DNA from 3 places in the Arthrobacter sp. OAP107 genome. Region 1 is predicted to be linked to each of the others. Evidence: predicted binding sites of a transcription regulator. Region 1 holds the regulator's gene; each other region holds the start of a gene.
What was found. Region 1 encodes LexA, which represses DNA repair genes until DNA is damaged. Its sites were predicted from a motif close to TCGAACANNTGTTCGA; they were not measured.
Positions count from the first base shown of each region.

Region 2: a site for LexA is predicted at 3,477-3,492, ahead of ABIE00_RS12755 (4-hydroxyphenylacetate 3-hydroxylase N-terminal domain-containing protein). Genes of this name have one in related genera too.
Region 3: a site for LexA is predicted at 1,588-1,603, ahead of ABIE00_RS00350 (HNH endonuclease signature motif containing protein). Genes of this name have one in related genera too.

Region 1 is NZ_JBEPOK010000001.1:3,511,935-3,517,567, reverse strand. Features, by position in the region: gene hflX (GTPase HflX) at 1-1,134, shown strand, start outside; gene ABIE00_RS16150 (ATP-dependent DNA helicase) at 1,127-3,199, shown strand; gene lexA (transcriptional repressor LexA) at 3,274-4,017, opposite strand; gene ABIE00_RS16140 (LysM peptidoglycan-binding domain-containing protein) at 4,328-4,696, shown strand; gene ABIE00_RS16135 (histidinol-phosphate transaminase) at 4,785-5,633, shown strand, end outside.
Region 2 is NZ_JBEPOK010000001.1:2,730,636-2,736,268, forward strand. Features, by position in the region: gene ABIE00_RS12745 (flavin reductase) at 1-462, opposite strand, end outside; gene ABIE00_RS12750 (MmgE/PrpD family protein) at 459-1,913, opposite strand; gene ABIE00_RS12755 (4-hydroxyphenylacetate 3-hydroxylase N-terminal domain-containing protein) at 1,923-3,422, opposite strand; gene ABIE00_RS12760 (carboxylesterase family protein) at 3,576-5,063, opposite strand; gene ABIE00_RS12765 (flavin-containing monooxygenase) at 5,060-5,633, opposite strand, start outside.
Region 3 is NZ_JBEPOK010000001.1:80,113-85,745, reverse strand. Features, by position in the region: gene ABIE00_RS00350 (HNH endonuclease signature motif containing protein) at 1-1,524, opposite strand, end outside; gene ABIE00_RS00345 (PEP/pyruvate-binding domain-containing protein) at 1,673-4,351, opposite strand; gene ABIE00_RS00340 (heat shock protein transcriptional repressor HspR) at 4,558-4,980, opposite strand; gene ABIE00_RS00335 (DnaJ C-terminal domain-containing protein) at 4,996-5,633, opposite strand, start outside.

The sequences.
Region 1 (5,633 bases):
AAGCCTGACCCCGGCACCTTCCTCGGCGCCGGCAAGGCATTGGAGCTCAAGGACGTCGTGATGTCCACCGGCGCCGACACCGTGGTGGTGGACGCCGAACTCGCGCCGTCCCAGCGGCGCGGCCTTGAAGACATCGTCAAGGTGAAGGTCATCGACCGGACCGCCCTCATCCTGGACATCTTCGCCCAGCACGCCAAGAGCCGCGAAGGCAAGGCCCAGGTGGAGCTGGCACAGCTCGAATACCTCCTCCCGCGCCTGCGCGGCTGGGGTGAATCCATGTCCCGCCAGGCCGGTGGCCAGGTGGGCGGCGCCGGCGCCGGCATGGGCTCGCGCGGTCCCGGTGAAACCAAGATCGAACTTGACCGGCGACGGATCCGCACCAGGATGGCCAAGCTGCGGCGCGAGATCGCCGCGATGAAGCCGGCACGGGAGACCAAACGGGCCAACCGCCGTCGTAATGAAGTCCCGTCAGTGGCCATTGCCGGATACACCAACGCCGGCAAGTCCTCACTGCTGAACCGCCTTACCGACGCCGGCGTGCTGGTGGAGAACGCCCTCTTCGCCACCCTGGACCCCACCGTCCGCAAGGCGGAGACCTCAGACGGGGTCGGCTACACGCTGGCGGACACCGTGGGCTTCGTCCGGTCGCTTCCCACCCAGCTGGTGGAGGCCTTCCGCTCCACCCTTGAGGAAGTGGCGGATGCAGACCTGATCCTGCACGTTGTGGACGTGTCCCATCCGGACCCGGAGGGCCAGATCGCCGCCGTGCGCTCGGTGTTCGCCGAAGTGGATGCCCGCAAGGTGCCCGAGATCATCGTCCTGAACAAGGCCGACGCCGCCGATCCCTTTGTGGTGGAGCGGCTGAAGCAGCGCGAGCCGCGGCACGTGGTGGTTTCGGCACGCACAGGGGAGGGCATCGCCGAGCTGCTCGCAGCCATCAGTGAGTCCATCCCGCGGCCTAACGTCAAGATGCAGCTCCTCGTCCCGTATCACCGCGGCGATCTCATCAGCAAGCTGCACGACTCCGACGCGGAGATCCTGAGCCTGGACCACGAAGAGGGCGGTACACGCGCCGTGGTCATGGTCCGGGAAGGCCTCGCGGCTGAACTGGAATCCTTCAGCACCGATGACTGACGGGGCGGCAGCCGCCGGCGCCGCGGACAATGCCTCCACCACGGCCGGCGAGCAGCATGTGCTTGACCTGCTCGACCGTGCCGTGGCGGGCATGGGCGGCCAAAGCCGCAGCGGCCAGCACGAGATGGCCCGGCAGGTGGCACGCGCAATAGAAACGGGCGACCACCTGCTGGTGCAGGCCGGCACGGGAACCGGCAAGTCGCTGGCTTACCTGGTCCCGCTCATCGCGCACTCGCTGGAGAGCAACAAGCCTGCGCTCGTGTCCACCGCCACCCTCGCGCTGCAGACCCAGATCGTGGGCCGGGACCTTCCCCGGCTGCTGGAAAGCCTCAAACCGGCACTCGACCGGCCGGTGAAGATTGCGCTGGTCAAGGGCCGCGCCAACTACGTCTGCCGGCACAAGCTTGAGGGCGGCTTTCCGTCCGAGGAGCCCTCGGAGGGACAGCTCTTCTCGCTGGGCGAGGACACCAGCGTCCCGCACTTCGCCGCGTCGGTGGGCGGCCCCTCGTCGCAGCTCGGCAAGGAGGTGGTCCGGCTCCGCGAATGGGCGGAACAGACCACCACGGGCGACCGCGACGAGCTGCTTCCCGGCGTCACGGACCGGGCCTGGCGGCAGGTGTCCGTCACGTCAATGGAATGCCTTGGCTCGCAAAAGTGTCCCCTCGCCGAAGAATGCTTCAGTGAGCTTGCCCGCCATAACGCCACAGAGGCCGACGTCGTGGTGACCAACCACGCCATGCTCGCCGTAAGCGCGTTCGAAGGCCTGGCGGTGCTGCCGGAGTACGACGTCGTCGTGGTGGACGAGGCGCACGAACTCCAGGACCGGGTGACCGGCGCGGTGTCGGGCCAGCTGTCGGTGGCCATGGTCCACGCCGCAGCATCCGGCGCCCGCAAGCACACCGGCATCACCGTCGACGCCCTCAACACCGCGGCCGCCAACCTTGAGGTGGCTCTCGCCGGCGTACCCAGCGGCCTGCTTCCCAACGGCCTGAACGACGAGCAGCTGGACTGTGTGGACCAGCTCCGTGAGGCCTGCTGGGCCGCACTGTCGGATTCCAAGGGGGACAGCAATACAACGGCCGACGGCGGGCGGCAGCTCGCGCGCTCCCGCCTGCTGGTGATTTTGGAGCTTTGCGAACGGCTCGTCGCCGCCCGGGAAAACCGTGAGGTGGTCTGGTTCTCCCGGAACAGCACGTTTGATCCCCAGCAGGGATACTCAGCGCCTGACGAGACCGCCCCGGCCCTGATCAACATCGCCCCGCTGAGCGTCGCGGGCCGGCTCCGGGAAGGCCTGTTCGCCGGGCACACCGTGGTGCTGACGTCGGCAACCCTCGCCATCGGCTCTGCTTTCGAACCCGCTGCGGGCGGGCTGGGCCTGGTCGGGGAAGGCGCCCCGAGCTGGACCGGCGTCGACGTGGGTTCGCCCTTTGACTATCCCCGGCAGGGAATCCTCTACGTGGCGGGCCACCTGCCGAAGCCTGGCCGCGGCACGTCGCCCGAGGCGCTGGACGAACTCGAGTCACTGATCCGCGCGTCCGGCGGGGGAGCGCTGTGTCTGTTCTCCTCCCGTCGGGCCGCAGAGGAAGCAGCAGATGCCCTGCGCACCCGGCTGGATGTCAGCATTCTTTGCCAGGGTGAGTCCACCATGACGGCGCTGGTGAAGCAGTTCGCCGATGAACCCGACACCTGCCTGTTCGGCACGATGTCATTGTGGCAGGGCGTCGATGTGCCGGGCGGGTCATGCCGCCTGGTGGTGATTGACAGGATTCCCTTCCCGCGCCCTGATGATCCGCTGATGACGGCGCGGTCGCGGGCTGTTGCCCAGGCCGGCGGCAACGGCTTCATGTCGGTATCCGCCACGCACGCGGCCATCAGGCTTGCCCAGGGGGCGGGGCGTCTCATTCGGTCCACGAATGACAAGGGCGTGGTGGCCGTGCTGGATTCCCGGCTGTCCACGGAGCGCTATGGCGGGTTCCTGCGGGCCGCGTTGCCGCCGTTCTGGCCAACGACCGACCGGAAGACCGCCATCGCGGCACTGGAGAGGCTCGCCGGCGCCCAGGCATAGGGACGCCCCGGGCTGCAGCAGCCCGGGGCCGAAAGTTCTCTGCCGAAGATTCCGTGGGGACAAGCCCCAGGGGGCTACAGCGAGCGAAGTACGGAAACCACCTTGCCCATGACCACTGCGTGGTCGCCGAGGATGGGTTCGTACTGCGTGTTCTGCGGCAGGAGCCAGGTGTGGCCGTCCCGTTGCCGGAAGGTCTTGACGGTGGCCTCATCGTCAAGCAGTGCCGCGACGATGTCGCCGTTGACGGCGTCGCTCTGCCGCCGGACCACAACCCAGTCCCCGTCACAGATGGCGGCGTCCACCATGGAGTCGCCCGCGACCTTGAGCATGAACAGTTCGCCATGGCCCACCAGCTGGCGGGGCAGCGGCATCAGCTCCTCCACCATCTGGTCCGCGAGGATGGGACCGCCCGCCGCGATCCGGCCAACCAGCGGCACCATGGCGGTGTCCATCGCGCTGGGCAGTTCGGACACGGAGCCGCCTGCCGTGCTGGGGGCCGGGGCTTTGTCACCGCCGGATTTCGCCGTTCCCGCATCCAGAGTGAGCGGCATCAGGACCTCCATGGCGCGCGGCCGCTTGGGGTCGCGCCGCAGGTAGCCGAGCTTTTCCAGCTGCGAAAGCTGATGGGTCACGCTGGAGAGGCTGGCCAGGCCTACGGTGTCACCGATTTCCCGCATCGACGGCGGGTAGCCGTTCTCGTTGACCGAACGCTGGATGGTTTCCAGGATCTTCTTCTGGCGGACTGTAAGTCCCTTGGGGGTCCGCTGAGACCGCGGGCTGCGCTGGGGAGCCTTGCCGTCAGAGGCCTGTGCTGCCATGTTCGCCAACGCCTTTCCGTTCCTCCCGGTTGCGGTAGCTGCAGAGGCCGGGAACTTCCGGCCTGAAAAATGTCAGACCCTGCTGATCAACTGCAGTTGTGGTTGTTCTTTGATTTCCAACGTAGGCCAGCCATTGGGCTTTTTCAAACATTTGTTCTAGCGAGTCTCGACTTAATTCGTTGATAGATGCTAAAACTAGGAAAAGCAAAGTTCGAACATGTGTTCTAGTGAGGGCCGCTTGTCAGTCCGGTGTTCGAACTGTTTGTTCGAACGCGAGGCAGTACAACTTTGGTCCAGGAGGGCTCACGCCATGTCAGCTTCAACAGCAGCAGTAACTTCTACGGCAGTTTCCCGGCCCGGCAAGCCGCCGCGGCTGCGCCTCACCCGCCGTGGCCGGATTGTCCTGATCGGCCTCCCGCTTGTCCTGCTCGCCGCCGTGATCCTGTCACTGACCGGGCTGCTGAACTCGCCGGCAAAGGCTGCTGACAGCGCCACCGGTCTCGCCGTCACGCCGACGGTGTCGGTCACGGTGCAGCCCGGCGAATCATTGTGGGCCATCGCGGGCAAGGTCGACCCGGACCGCGATCCACGGGATGTGATCGCGGACATCGTCCAGCTCAACGACCTTCAGGCCGGGAAGGTCATGCCCGGGCAGCAGCTTTTTGTACCGAACAAATAGAGCTTCACGCCCCCCGAACCGTGCGGTTCCCGGGCGCCGGAACCGTCACAGTTTCCGGCCAGCCCTGCAGGTTACTTAAACTGTGTAGGTGACTGACCAGCTTGAGCGACTGAACCGACTGCCCCTGCGGACCAACCTGAGGGGGCTGTCCCCTTACGGCGCCCCGCAGCTTGACGTCCCGATCCTGCTCAACGTCAACGAGAACACGCATGGCGTGCCCGCCGACGTCCGGGCGGCCATCACCGCGGCGGTAAGCGAGGCCGCCACCGGGCTTAACCGGTACCCCGACCGTGAATTCACCGAACTTCGGGAAGCGCTGGCGGAATACCTTGGCCACGGGCTCAGCGCGGACAATCTCTGGGCAGCCAACGGTTCCAACGAGGTCCTCCAGCAGATCCTCCAGGCCTTCGGCGGCCCCGGCCGGTCGCTTCTGAGCTTTCCGCCGACGTACTCCATGTACCCGCTCCTCGCCAGCGGCACGGACACTGCCTACATCGCCGGCAAGCGCGCCGACGACTACGGCCTCAGTGCCGAGTCGGCCGCCAGCCAGGTGCGTGAACTCCAGCCGAACATAGTCTTCCTGTGCTCGCCCAACAACCCCACCGGCACGGGCCTGGGCCTGGATGTGGTGGAAGCGGTCTACGAGGCAGGCGAGGCCAGCCAGGCGATCGTCGTCGTGGACGAGGCCTATCACGAATTTGCACACGACGGCACGCCCAGCGCGCTCACCCTGCTGCCCGGCCGGGAGCGGCTCATCGTCTCCCGCACCATGAGCAAGGCGTTCGCCCTGGCCGGCGCCCGCCTCGGTTACATGGCCGCGGCTCCCGAGGTGACCGACGCCCTCCGGCTGGTGCGCCTGCCCTACCACCTCTCGGCCGTCACGCAGGCAACCGCCCTCGCCGCGCTGCAGCACCGCGAGGCGCTCATGGCCGACGTC
Region 2 (5,633 bases), 780 kb from region 1:
CTCACCCGTGCTGGCTTCGGCGTCCGTGACCTGGCCGAGGAATACGGTGTGCGTCCCCCCGGTGGGGGTTTCCGCGACGCGGCAGACGATGGTGGCAAGGGCGCCGTCCAGCATGGGAACGCCCTCCGGCGACAGGGTGACAGGGACGCCGTCGAACTTGTCTCCGCCCTTGCGTCCGAACTTCATGGCGAGGTCGCTCTGGTCCTCGGCCAAAATGTTGATACCGAAGACTCCCGCCTTCAGCACGGCGTCGTGCGTGGAGCTGGAGCGGTTAAGGCAGGCGAGCATCATGGGCGGCTCCATGGACAGCGAGGACACTGCCGACGCCGTTGTGCCGTAAAACGCGCCGTCCACAACGGTGGTGATCACCGTGACGCCGCTCGCGAAGTGGCCCACAACGTGACGGAAAACAGCGGGATCTACGGCGATCTCCGCGGCGGGAACAACCTGATGTGCATTCACTTGATCCTCCTGGGATGTATTGCTGAAAAATGGGGTGTGAAGAGTCTGATGAGAGGTGCCAGGCTGTCCAGTTCCTCAAGGTGCTGGACGAGTTTTACTGCTTCCTCGGCATTTCTGCGCGGGGTCCTGCCGCCAAACTCGGCGTTGGCGTAGTACTTCTCCAGGATCTCCGCCTCACTCATCGGATTGGCGTAGATGTCCCCCTTGGGCACGTCCGTCCTGGCCCTGAGCACCGAACCATCCCGGAGCCGCAACTCCACCTCGGCGGTCAGCGATTCCGCGGGCGGCAGCGAATCAACCAGCCGGATCTTGTCCAGCAGCCGCTGCAGGCGCGGGTCCTGCATGTGCTCAAGCGTGAGGTGTTCCGGCCGGACCGTCATGTACATCAGGGCCGTGGCGGCCGTGAAGCGGATGCTGAATGCACCGGACACCTCCGGGCACTCGCCGATCGCGAAGGGCTGGCCCACGAAACCGTTCAGAGTCCGTGGCGTCACGTGGATAACAACCTCCTCGATCTCGTCCTCGTTGAACCTGTTTTCCGTGGCTAGCCGCACGCAGGCGTCCAGGGAGGGGTGGCTGGCGCGGCACGAGGACCACGGCTTGATCACGCAGTCCGCATAGAATGCCTCGCCAAGGCGGCGGGTCACCTTCTCCGGCGCCGGCGATGAACAGTACATGTCCAGGAACCCGTGCGGACCACCGATGGCATCCGCCGGCCCGGTGAAGCCCGACTGGGCAAGCTCCGCGGACACGATCGCGTTGCGGGCGGCGAAGGCCATGGGCAGTTTGAACGCGAGGGTCTGGTCGAAGATGTTGGCCACGGTTCCGGACAGCTGGTTCACCGCGATGCCCAGCGCGTTCCGGACCTGGTGCGAGCCGAGCCCCATCAGTTTGGCTGCGACTGCGGTGCCGCCAAGGCCATTGACAGTGCCGGTGTTGTCCTGACCGCTGTAGACGTCAAAGCCCGACGCCGCAGCCAGTCGCGCGGTGAGGTCGTCCCCGAGGATCAATGCGGTGAGCAGCTCCCTCCCTGAGGAGCGCTGCTGCTCGGCCACAGCCAGAGCCACCGGAACGGTGGTCCCGCTGATGTGGGCTGCGGTCTGCGTATGGTCCTCGTATTCCGCGCCGATCGGCTCGAAGTCGTAGGACCGCATCATAACCGCGTTGACCATCGCCGCGTTGTGCGCCGGCAGCCTCGTGCCGTGGACCAGGACCCGGGATTCCGGAGCCCCGCCCCAGCGGCGTGCCAGGCGCAGGAGGGCGTTGTTGCCCTGGGCGCGGTGGCCCGCGGCGATGTTGCCCAGCGCGTCGATGATCCGGACCTTGGCCCGCGCGACGCTGTCGGCGTCCAGGTTTTCGAAGCCGGTGCCCGCAACATGCCCGGCCACAGTGCCCGTCATGTTGTCCAGGCTGTTTTCAAGGCCGGCCGCCTCGGCGGTCTCCGCGGTCATTGGGATTTCCTAGCTTCCGGCCCCGACGGCGATCCGGTCACCTGCAGTGACGCTGTCCGACGCTGCAGGGGTACCGTCAATTTCCTCGAACATGGCCTGGTAAGCACCGGTTTCCCCGGCTGCCTGGGCCTTGCGGTGGTCGAGGGCGCGGGCACGGCCGATGCTGCCCAGGTAGAAACGCTCGTAGAGCTCGATCCGGCTGCCCAGTGCCGAGCCGGCGAAGTCCCAGGCGGTGCGCATGATGCGGGCGCGTTCCTGGGCGCTGATGCCGTTGGCGCCGGGCAGGTACTTCTGCAGCAGCGGGCCCAGCCGGGGATCGCTGAAGGCACCGCCCGTGGGAGTTGCCAGCAGGTTGTGCGAGCCCATGGACTTGATGATCTCGTTGATCCGGATCATCCAGCCGGGCATGATGGCCCGCAGGGAGCTGATGTCGTCGTGGCAGAAGAATGCTCCGCCGCCCCAGTCCGAGGCCCGCAGTTCCGCGGAGTGGATGGCCGCGCGGGTGAGGCGGAGGTAGGTGTAGATCTCACCGAGCATCGCGCCCACCTCGGGCTTGTTCTCGGTTCCGGTCACCTTGGCGATCTGCGTGCAGAGGTCATAGGCGAACTCCAGCTTCACGGCGGCGCGGATGGCCGTCTGCTGCTGGGTGTTGCCGGAGGCCGTGCCGGCGTTGATGGAGTTATAGACGTCCAGGTTGCCGTCGATGAACACGCGGTTCCAGGGCACCAGCACGTCGTCGAAGATGATGACGGCGTCCTGCTCGTCGAAGCGGGCGGAGAACGGCTTGTCAGCAACATCGGCGTCCACGCCGTAGTGGTCGCGGCAGATGGCGACGACGCCCGGGGTGGCCACCGGTATGGCGAAGGAAAGGGCGTATTCCTCGTAGCCCTTTTGGATAGGCACCGCCGGGTAGACGTACAGCTCATCGGCGATCGGCCCGAGGGTGGCGAGCATCTTCGCGCCCCTGACGATCAGGCCCTCCTGGGTCCGCTCCACGACGCGCAGGGTGAGTTCCTCGTTCATGCCCTGCAGCTCCCCCACGCTCTTGTCGATCGCGGCGTGCACGATGGTATGGGTTAGCGCGAGGTCCTTTTCGATCACTTCGCGGTGGTACGCCGCCAGGCGCTGGTGGTACACCGGGTCCCCGGAGCGGTCGAAGATGTCCTGGCGGGACACGTGCCCGGCCAGGACCACATTGACGTAGTCCGGCGTGCGGCCCAGCATGCCGTTGGAGTAGCGGGCCAGGCGGTCGAAGGCGCGGTGGCGCCGGGCGATGTCCTCCGCGTTCCTGGGGAGCGAGAGGCTTACGTTCATGGCTTCGCCGGTCTCGGGATGAGTGGTCAGGCAGTCCGCGGCGTACTTGTGCTGGTAGTCGAAGTAGCCGGCCATACCTTCTACGGAGCCCTTAAAGGCCGGGTGGTCAAGGACAGAGATACGCTCCGACCCCAGCCACACCTCACGGCCGTCGTCCAAGCCCCGCTTGTACTCTGCTCCGGTGCGTGCAGTCACTGTGATCTCCTTCTAGCCGGATCCAACACTGGCGGTCCGACTACCATTTTTGGATAGAAAATATATTCCTGTTCGATTTTATATAAACAGCACAACTTTGGCAATGGTCCGCCAAGCACCCGTGAGCTGCCTTACAGCCGCAGGAGGGCCGCGCTAACGGCGCGGACGGAGTTCCGGCTCTACGCTGCCCGGTACTATCCCGCCGGCGGTCACGGTGTGCACCTGCGGGCGCTCCGCCGTGAACCGCCCCAGCGGCTCGCCGGATAAGGAACGCGGCCGACCGTCAGCCACAAAGCCGAGCAGCAGCGGCCGCAGCTGGTCGGAAACTTCATCGAAGCTGTCCTCGGGAAAGCCGCGGAGCATCGGGGCGTCCTGCCAGTGCGCCCGGTTGCCGAAGAGGAACGGCAGGTCAAAGCAATGCGGGCTTCCGGCCCCTTCAAGCTTGCTGGGAACCGAGAACCGCAGCAGCGTCGACTCCACTCCTGCGGCGTTAGCCCGGCCAGCCAGTTCCGTGGCGGCAAGGCCGAACTGGTGCAGGCTCATGGCCTCCACGAGCTTGGCGTGCGGGGTTGCCTCCGGCAGCCGCGAGTCGAGGAAGTCCAGGACTTCGCGGGCTTCCTCGAAGTGTGCGGCCACGAAGTCTGCCACCTGCTCCGGTCCCACAGCAGGCACCGGCACAGCATGCAGGAAAGCTACAGCCTCGTTGTCCGTACTGGTGAGCAGCAAAGACTCCACATGCAGAGCGGAGGCAGCACGGCGAAAGTCCATCGCCCACTCCGGAACCAGCCCGCCGTCCGCCGCCGGCACCAGCCCAAGTCCGCGCCCCGCATATGCCCTGCCGACTGCAGCCTGGGCTTCAAGAATGGCGGGAATGGGAGCATCAGCCAGTCCCCCGCCCCCGCACCCGCCGTTGGCAAGCGCGTCATTGAGAAAACCGTTGAACAGTTCCCGGCGTTCTTCATAGGCAGCGGGGCTGAGCGGCGGCTGCCAGGGCAGGCTGAACAGCGCTGTCCGGCTAAAAAGTCCCTTCGCGGCGGGGGCGAGGCTAAGGATGTAGGCGTACCAGGCCCCGGCCGAATGGCCGGCGAGGGTGACGGCCGCAGGGTCTCCCCCGAACGCGGGGATGTTCACCGAAACCCACCTGAGCGCCTGCAGGATGTCCTGCGCACCGAGGTTGAGGGGCCCGCCGGATCCGCCCAGTAGCGCCAGCGCGCCCAGCCGGTAACTGAGGGTGACCACTACGGCGTTGCCCTCGGTGGCGAGCCGTGCGCCGTCGTACCAGCCCACGTTTCCCGCGCCGCTGATGAACGCTCCGCCGGGGAGGAAAACGAGGACGGGCAGGTCCTGGGCGCCCTCGGGTGCCCAGATGTCCAGCAAGAAGGAGTCCTCGTCCTGCGGCAGGCGGGAAAGTGCCGGGCCCATGAGCCAGTCCAGGGACCCTGGCGACTGCGGAAACACGGTGGGGCCGACCTGGGCACTCCCGGGCGAGGGATCGCCGAGCGGCGAGAACCGGTCGGCAGCGTCCAGCCGCTCACCGTAGCGGACCCCGGGAACGTGGACGACGCCGTCGGCTGTCTTTCCCCAGTACACCGAGTCACCGGCGGAGAAGGCGTGCGGCCCGGCGATGAGGTGGGGGCTCATGCGAGCTGGTTGTAGTCGTCGAGGTTCACGGTTCGGGTGATGTTCCAGAAGTCCACAACCTTATAGGGCCAGATCTGCGAGACGCGGCCGAACCTGTTCTTGTACCAGGTCTGCACGGAGGGATGGCCCCAGGCCTTGGTGGCACTGGCGGCATCCAGCTTTTCGATGAAGCCGTCCAGCACTTCCTGCTTGAGGTCCAGGCCCTTCAGATCGTTTTCGACGATGATCCGGATGGCCTCGAGGATGTATTCGACACCGTATTCGATCATGGAGTACAGGCTGCCGTTCACCACATGGCCCGTGTTGGGACCGGCGACCATGAACAGGTTGGGGAAGTTGGGAACCGTGATCCCGGCGAAGGCCTTGGCATCGCCGCCCCAGTATTCGTGCAGGTCCGCGCCCTTGCGGCCGGTAATCTGTAACGGCTCGAGGAAGTCAGAGGCCTGGAACCCGGTGGCGTAGACGATGATGTCCACTTCGTGGAGCACGCCGTCCTTGGTGACGATACCCTCGGGGACCATACGGTCGAGCCCCTCGGTGACCAGCGTGGTCTGCGGCTTCTTGAGCGAT
Region 3 (5,633 bases), 3.4 Mb from region 1:
CGGTGGGGTGTCGCGGGTGGCGCCGACCGGTCTCCATTGCGTGGTGTGTTTGAGCCTGTGGTGTTTGGGGCAGGGCTGGCCGAGGTTGGTAACGCCGGTGCCGCCGCCGTCGGCCCAGGCGAGGATGTGGTCGGCGTCGTTGTCCAGGGAGTGGTTGTTGCAGTTGGGGAACGTGCACTTGGCGTCGCGGAGCCGCAGCCATTGGCGCCTCGGTTTGGTCAGCCGGTAGCTGGTGCGGCCGATCTCCAGTGGTGCTCCGTCGCGGGGGTCGGTGAGGACCCGGAGGAATGAGGTTGCGCCGTCGGCGACGAGCCGGCGGGCCATGGACGGCGGGATCGGACCGTGCCCGTCGAGTGTGGCCGGTTCCCCGGACAGGCCGAGCAGCGAAAACACCGGCACGGTGACCAGGACCTGCGCCGTCGGGGACGGCACACCACCGGGATGCAGTCCCGGGGACGGCACACCGCCGGGCTGTATTCCCGGGGACGGTATCCCGCCGGGTTGGATGGGGCCGCGGGCTGGCACGTCAATGGCCCCCGGAGAGTCGGCGGGCAGGGAATCTGTCGGCGCGAGAGCTGCGGGAATGAATGCTGTGGCCGGGTCGTCAGCGGAACCGTCCACCGGCAGTGCCGGGCCGAGCAGCCATGCGGCGGCTGCGTCGACGCGGAGCTGGGTCAGGGTGCGGGTTTCGGCCGGGCCCTGCATGGCGCGGGCGGCGGTGGTGGTGCGGTTCCAGATCCCGGCGGCCTGGTCCGCGGGCAGATACGCCGAGAGCCAGGCCATGCCGTCCCGGTCCGGGGCATACTCCAGCCGCCGGTCCTGCACACACCTGTGGTGGCGTTTTTCGATGCTGACCGGGTGATGCCGTTCCCGCCAGTACCGCGCCTTGGCCCGGAACCTCGCCGGCGTCAGCTCCCCCGCCGGGCAACCCCGCGCATACCCGGGTGCGTCCGGGTCCAAAAAATGCGCCTCGAACGCCGCCGCCGCTTCCGGGCCCAGCCCCTCGGTCTCGTCGCACATGATCCGCCCGTGCTGCCACGACAGCGTTCCCGCCCCGAGCGCGGCCAGCGTCAACGGCAGATCCCTGGTGAGTTTGGCGGATTCGACCAGCAACCGTCCCGCCGACCCTTCGCTGACGGTCAGCGCACACGCCACCTCAGCAGTCAGCGACATCTGCCGGACGGTGCGGTCCTGCCCGGACGCGCCCGGCGGAGTCATGGCCTCCTCCGCCGCGGCGAACCCCGCGGCGAGGTGCACCTTCACCGCCGCCAGCCGGGCCTCCATCGCAGCCACACCGGCCAGACCCTCCAGGCACGCATCCGCCAGATCCCCCAAAGGATCCACCGCACCAGGCAGCGGACCCGGACCAGCCGCCCGCTCCAACCCAGCCGCCCGCTCCAACCCAGCCGCCCGGTCCAACCCAGCCGCCCGCTCCAACCCAGCCACCCGCTCCAGCCCAGCAGCCAGCGAAAGAGCAGAGGCACCGATGGCCTCCAACGTCTCCGCAACTACTGCGCTATCCATACCCACAGCATGACAGGGGGCTACGACAATATAAGGGCGGAAAGCACACCCCATGCGGACCGGCCGAAAAACTTCTTGAATGAAAACCGGGTCGCAGACCAGGGCATTCCCAGCGCTCAGAACGCCCTGATCTGCAACCTGCTTGGGGTCAGGTTCCGGAACTGTCCAGCGTGACTGTGCCGGCGTCGCCGTCGACCATAACTTGCTGCCCGCTGGACACCCGCTGGGTGGCCACCCCCGTTCCCAGGACGGCAGGGATGCCGTACTCCCGGGCGACGATTGAGCTGTGGCTCAGTGGCCCGCCAACGTCCGTGACAACGGCGGACGCCATCGCAAACAGCGGCGTCCAGGCGGGGGTGGTCATGCGTGCCACCAGCACCTCGCCGGGCCGCATGCTGGCGAAGTCGTCGGGGCCGTGCAGCAGCCGGGCCGGCGCGCTCACCCGCCCCGAGCTCGCGCCCACGCCGGTGATGACGTCCCCGGCCTCCTGCACCGACCGTGCGGGCATCATGCTGCCGAATACCCTTTCCATCCACCGGCTTTCCGGCAGCAGCTGCGGGGCCGCGGCTTTTCGCTGGCCACGCCACAGCATCTTGCGCTGTTCAACGGCTTCCGCCCGCACCGGCCGGTCCGTGCCGGTGATGGCCGCGCCGGGCGTGGCCAGCCCGAACTCGATGGCGTTGCGGAGCTCGTCGAGGCGGAGCCAGAAGATGTCGGACGGAGCCGCGACGACGCCCCCAGCCGTCAGCCGCTCCCCCAGTTCCAGCAGCATCCGCCGCATCAGCGGCCAGGCCAGTCCGACGTCGGCCAGCGCGTCCTCACGGACGGGCGCCGCTTTTTGTGCCCAGCGCAGCAGCCTGCGGAAGACGGCCCTACGGCGCGGCCCCAGCCTGGCGCTGATCAGCCGGGCCTGCTCCTCCCGCCGGTCGGCAGACCGCTGCTGGCGCTCGTGCGGATCCTTGCCCTGCCCACGCACGAAGTATCTCAGGGTCTCGAGCAGCGCGGACGGGTCATCGGCCGGCACAGGATTGACGAAATCCAGGTTATAGACGGCATGCCCGTACCGGTCCAGGTGCCGTTGGAGGCGGGAACACCACTCGTCCCACTGTGCCGGGTCCACATCTCCGTCCACGCCAGCGGGAGGCGTGCCGCTGCGGAGAGCTTCGGCGATGGCGTCCGCTAAGCCTTCCGTGACCGCCGCAGCCAGCGGCGGGCTTTCGCGGGTCCACACGGCAAGGTCGTACAGGGACTTCTCCGCGCGGATGGGTTCGCTGTCGTAGCCGAGGAGGAAGACCTCCGCCGAGGGGTCACCGGGCCGACGGACGAGTTTGTCGTAGTAGCTCCGGAGCATGATCTCGCTGGTGGCGGCGATGGGGATGATGGACTGGACCGCGGTGTAGTACGCGGCGCCGGCGTCGAGCAACGCCGAAATGCCGTCCAGCAGTTCGGCGGCCGGACGATCCGCCGGCGGTTTGGCCGCCCAGAACTTCACCAGTCCGCGGTACTTCGGGTGCGAGTGGTCGCGCCAGCCCTTGATTCCCATGTGCGCCTTGCCCTGGGCCAGTGCACGCATGGCCGTCAGCGACCTGCCCATGACCCGCCGCATTCCGGCGTTGTTGTAGTAGTAGTACGCGTAGCCGTTGACGGTGGGCAGCGAGACGTCCCCGGGCCGCACCACGCTCTTGCCGAATGCCTCGTTGAGCAGCGCGTTCAGCGACTTCGCCACGGAGCCGTCGATGAGGTCGGCGAACAGGGGTGACAACGGGTCCGGCAACTGCTCGACGATGCTGGCCCGGAAGTACATCCCGTCCGGATACGGCAGCGGCCACTCCGTCGGGGGATCGGCCGAGGGTTCCGGCAGCGCGGTGATGGGGCGGGCCTGCAGGATGAAGAACTCCCCTGCCGCCTGCGCCCATTCGATGTCCTGGGGCGACCCGAAGTGCTTGGCGATGGCTGTCCCCTGGCAGGCCAGCGCCGCCGCCGCATCGTCGTCGAGCACGGGCTCCCGGCGTTTCTCTTCGGGCACAGCCTGCTCCCGGGTGCCCGTTCCGTCGTAGACCGTCATAACGTTCTTGTCCGCCGTCCGGCGCTGGTCCACGCGGCCCGTCGCAGCATCCACCACGACGTCGTCGGTGGTGACGGCCCCGCTGACCACTGATTCGCCCAGCCCCCAGGCGGCACTGATCACCACCTGGTCACGCCGGCCGGTGGCGGGATTGGCGGTGAACAGGACGCCGGCCGCCGCGGCGTCGACCATCTCCTGTATCACCACGGCGAGGCGCACGGTGGCCGGGTCGAAGCCGTTCCGTGAGCGGTATGCCATGGCGCGCGCGTTCCAAAGTGACGCCCAGCACTCGACGACGGCGGCGGCGACGGCGTCGGGCCCGGAGACGTTGAGATAGGTGTCCTGCTGGCCGGCGAAGCTGGCCGAGGCGAGGTCTTCCGAGGTGGCTGAGGAGCGCACTGCCACCGGCGCTGCTGCATCCTCACCGACCGCCGCGGCCTGTTGTCCCAGCCGCCCGTAGGCAGCACGGAGTTCCCGACCGATCTCCTCGGGCATCGTGCTTTCGGCGAAGAGGGCGCGGATCTGCCCCGCGGCGGCGTCATAGTCATGGTTCGAGGCGCCGGCCGGAAGGGCGGCGAGCTCAAGAATGCGGCCAGCGATCCCGTTGGCGTTGACGAAGTCCTGGTAGGCCGCCGTGGTGAGTACGAAGCCCGGGGGCACTGGGAAACCAGCCCGGGCCAGCTCGCCTAGATTGGCGCCCTTGCCGCCTGCCTCGTCCACATCGCTGCGTCCCAGCTGGTCAAAGTCCTTGATGTAGGTCATGACCTTGCGTCCCTTCTGCCCGGGAGCCGGGACCGCGGCATTGCGGCCGATAACCCCGTTCCGGCACTGCACCCTATTCTGGCACTGCACCCGATTCTGGCAATGGGGAACGCCGCAAGGGGCAACGCCGTCCGGGGATGGCTGGACACGGCTGGACACGGCTGGTCCGGCCGGGCGGCCGGATGCGGCTGGTTAGACGCGGCCGGTTAGAGGTCGCCGCGCGGCCGCCACACCACCACGGCCTGCGAACGGGGCCGGGGCCGCTGGCCGCGCGCCAGGCTCACCACGTCACCGGCGGTGCCGGCGGCAAAGATCCGGGACTCCAATGGCTCACGACGGCGGGCCAGTTCCTCGGTCAGTTCGGTCACCCGGTGCTGCAGGGCAGCAACCTGGTTTTCGAGCTCCAGGATGCGCTTGATCCCCTCAAGCGAGACGCCTTCGTGGGACAGCCGCTGCACCTCGCGGAGCCGGTTCACGTCCCGCTGGGAGTAGCGGCGGGACTTGCCCGGCGCGCGGCTGGGCGAAACGATGCCCAGCCGGTCGTACTGGCGGAGTGTCTGCGGGTGCATGTCGGCGAGCTCGGCGGCCACCGAGATGACGAAGATCGGCTGATCGAAATTGATTTCCACGGCCGGCACCCGCCCCTAAAGCCGGGCCTTGGCTGCCAGGCCCTGGCGGACGTCCGCACCGGCGGTGGCGGCTGCGAATGCTTTCACGGCCTCCTCGGCTTCCTTGCTCAGGTTCTGCGGAACAGCGACGTCGATGGTCACCAGCAGGTCGCCGGTGGCCTTGGACGTCTTCACACCGCGGCCCTTGACCCGCAAGGTACGTCCTGACGGGGTGCCGGCGGGAACGCGGACCCGGACATGTTCGCCGTCGATCGTGGGAACCTCGATGTCGGCGCCCAAAGCAGCCTCGGGGAAGCTGACGGGTACGTGGATCCGGAGGTTGTCGCCGTCGCGCGTGTAAAAGTCATGGGGCTTGACGTTGACGGTGACCAGAAGGTCGCCGTTGCCCGCCGGGCCGTACTGGCCCTTGCCCCGGACTCGCACCTTCTGACCGTCCTTGATGCCCGCAGGCACCCGGACGTCGATGACCTCACCGTCCGGTTCACGCAGCCCGATGGTGGTGCCGCGGATTGACCCGGCGAAGGAGATGCTGGTGCTCGCCGTTCGGTCGGCGCCCTTCTGCGGGGCTCGCTGGAACCCGGCCGGTCCGCCCCCGAAGCCGCCGCCGAACAGGTCGGCGAACTCGGGCGGAACGCCGCCGGCTGTGCTGAACC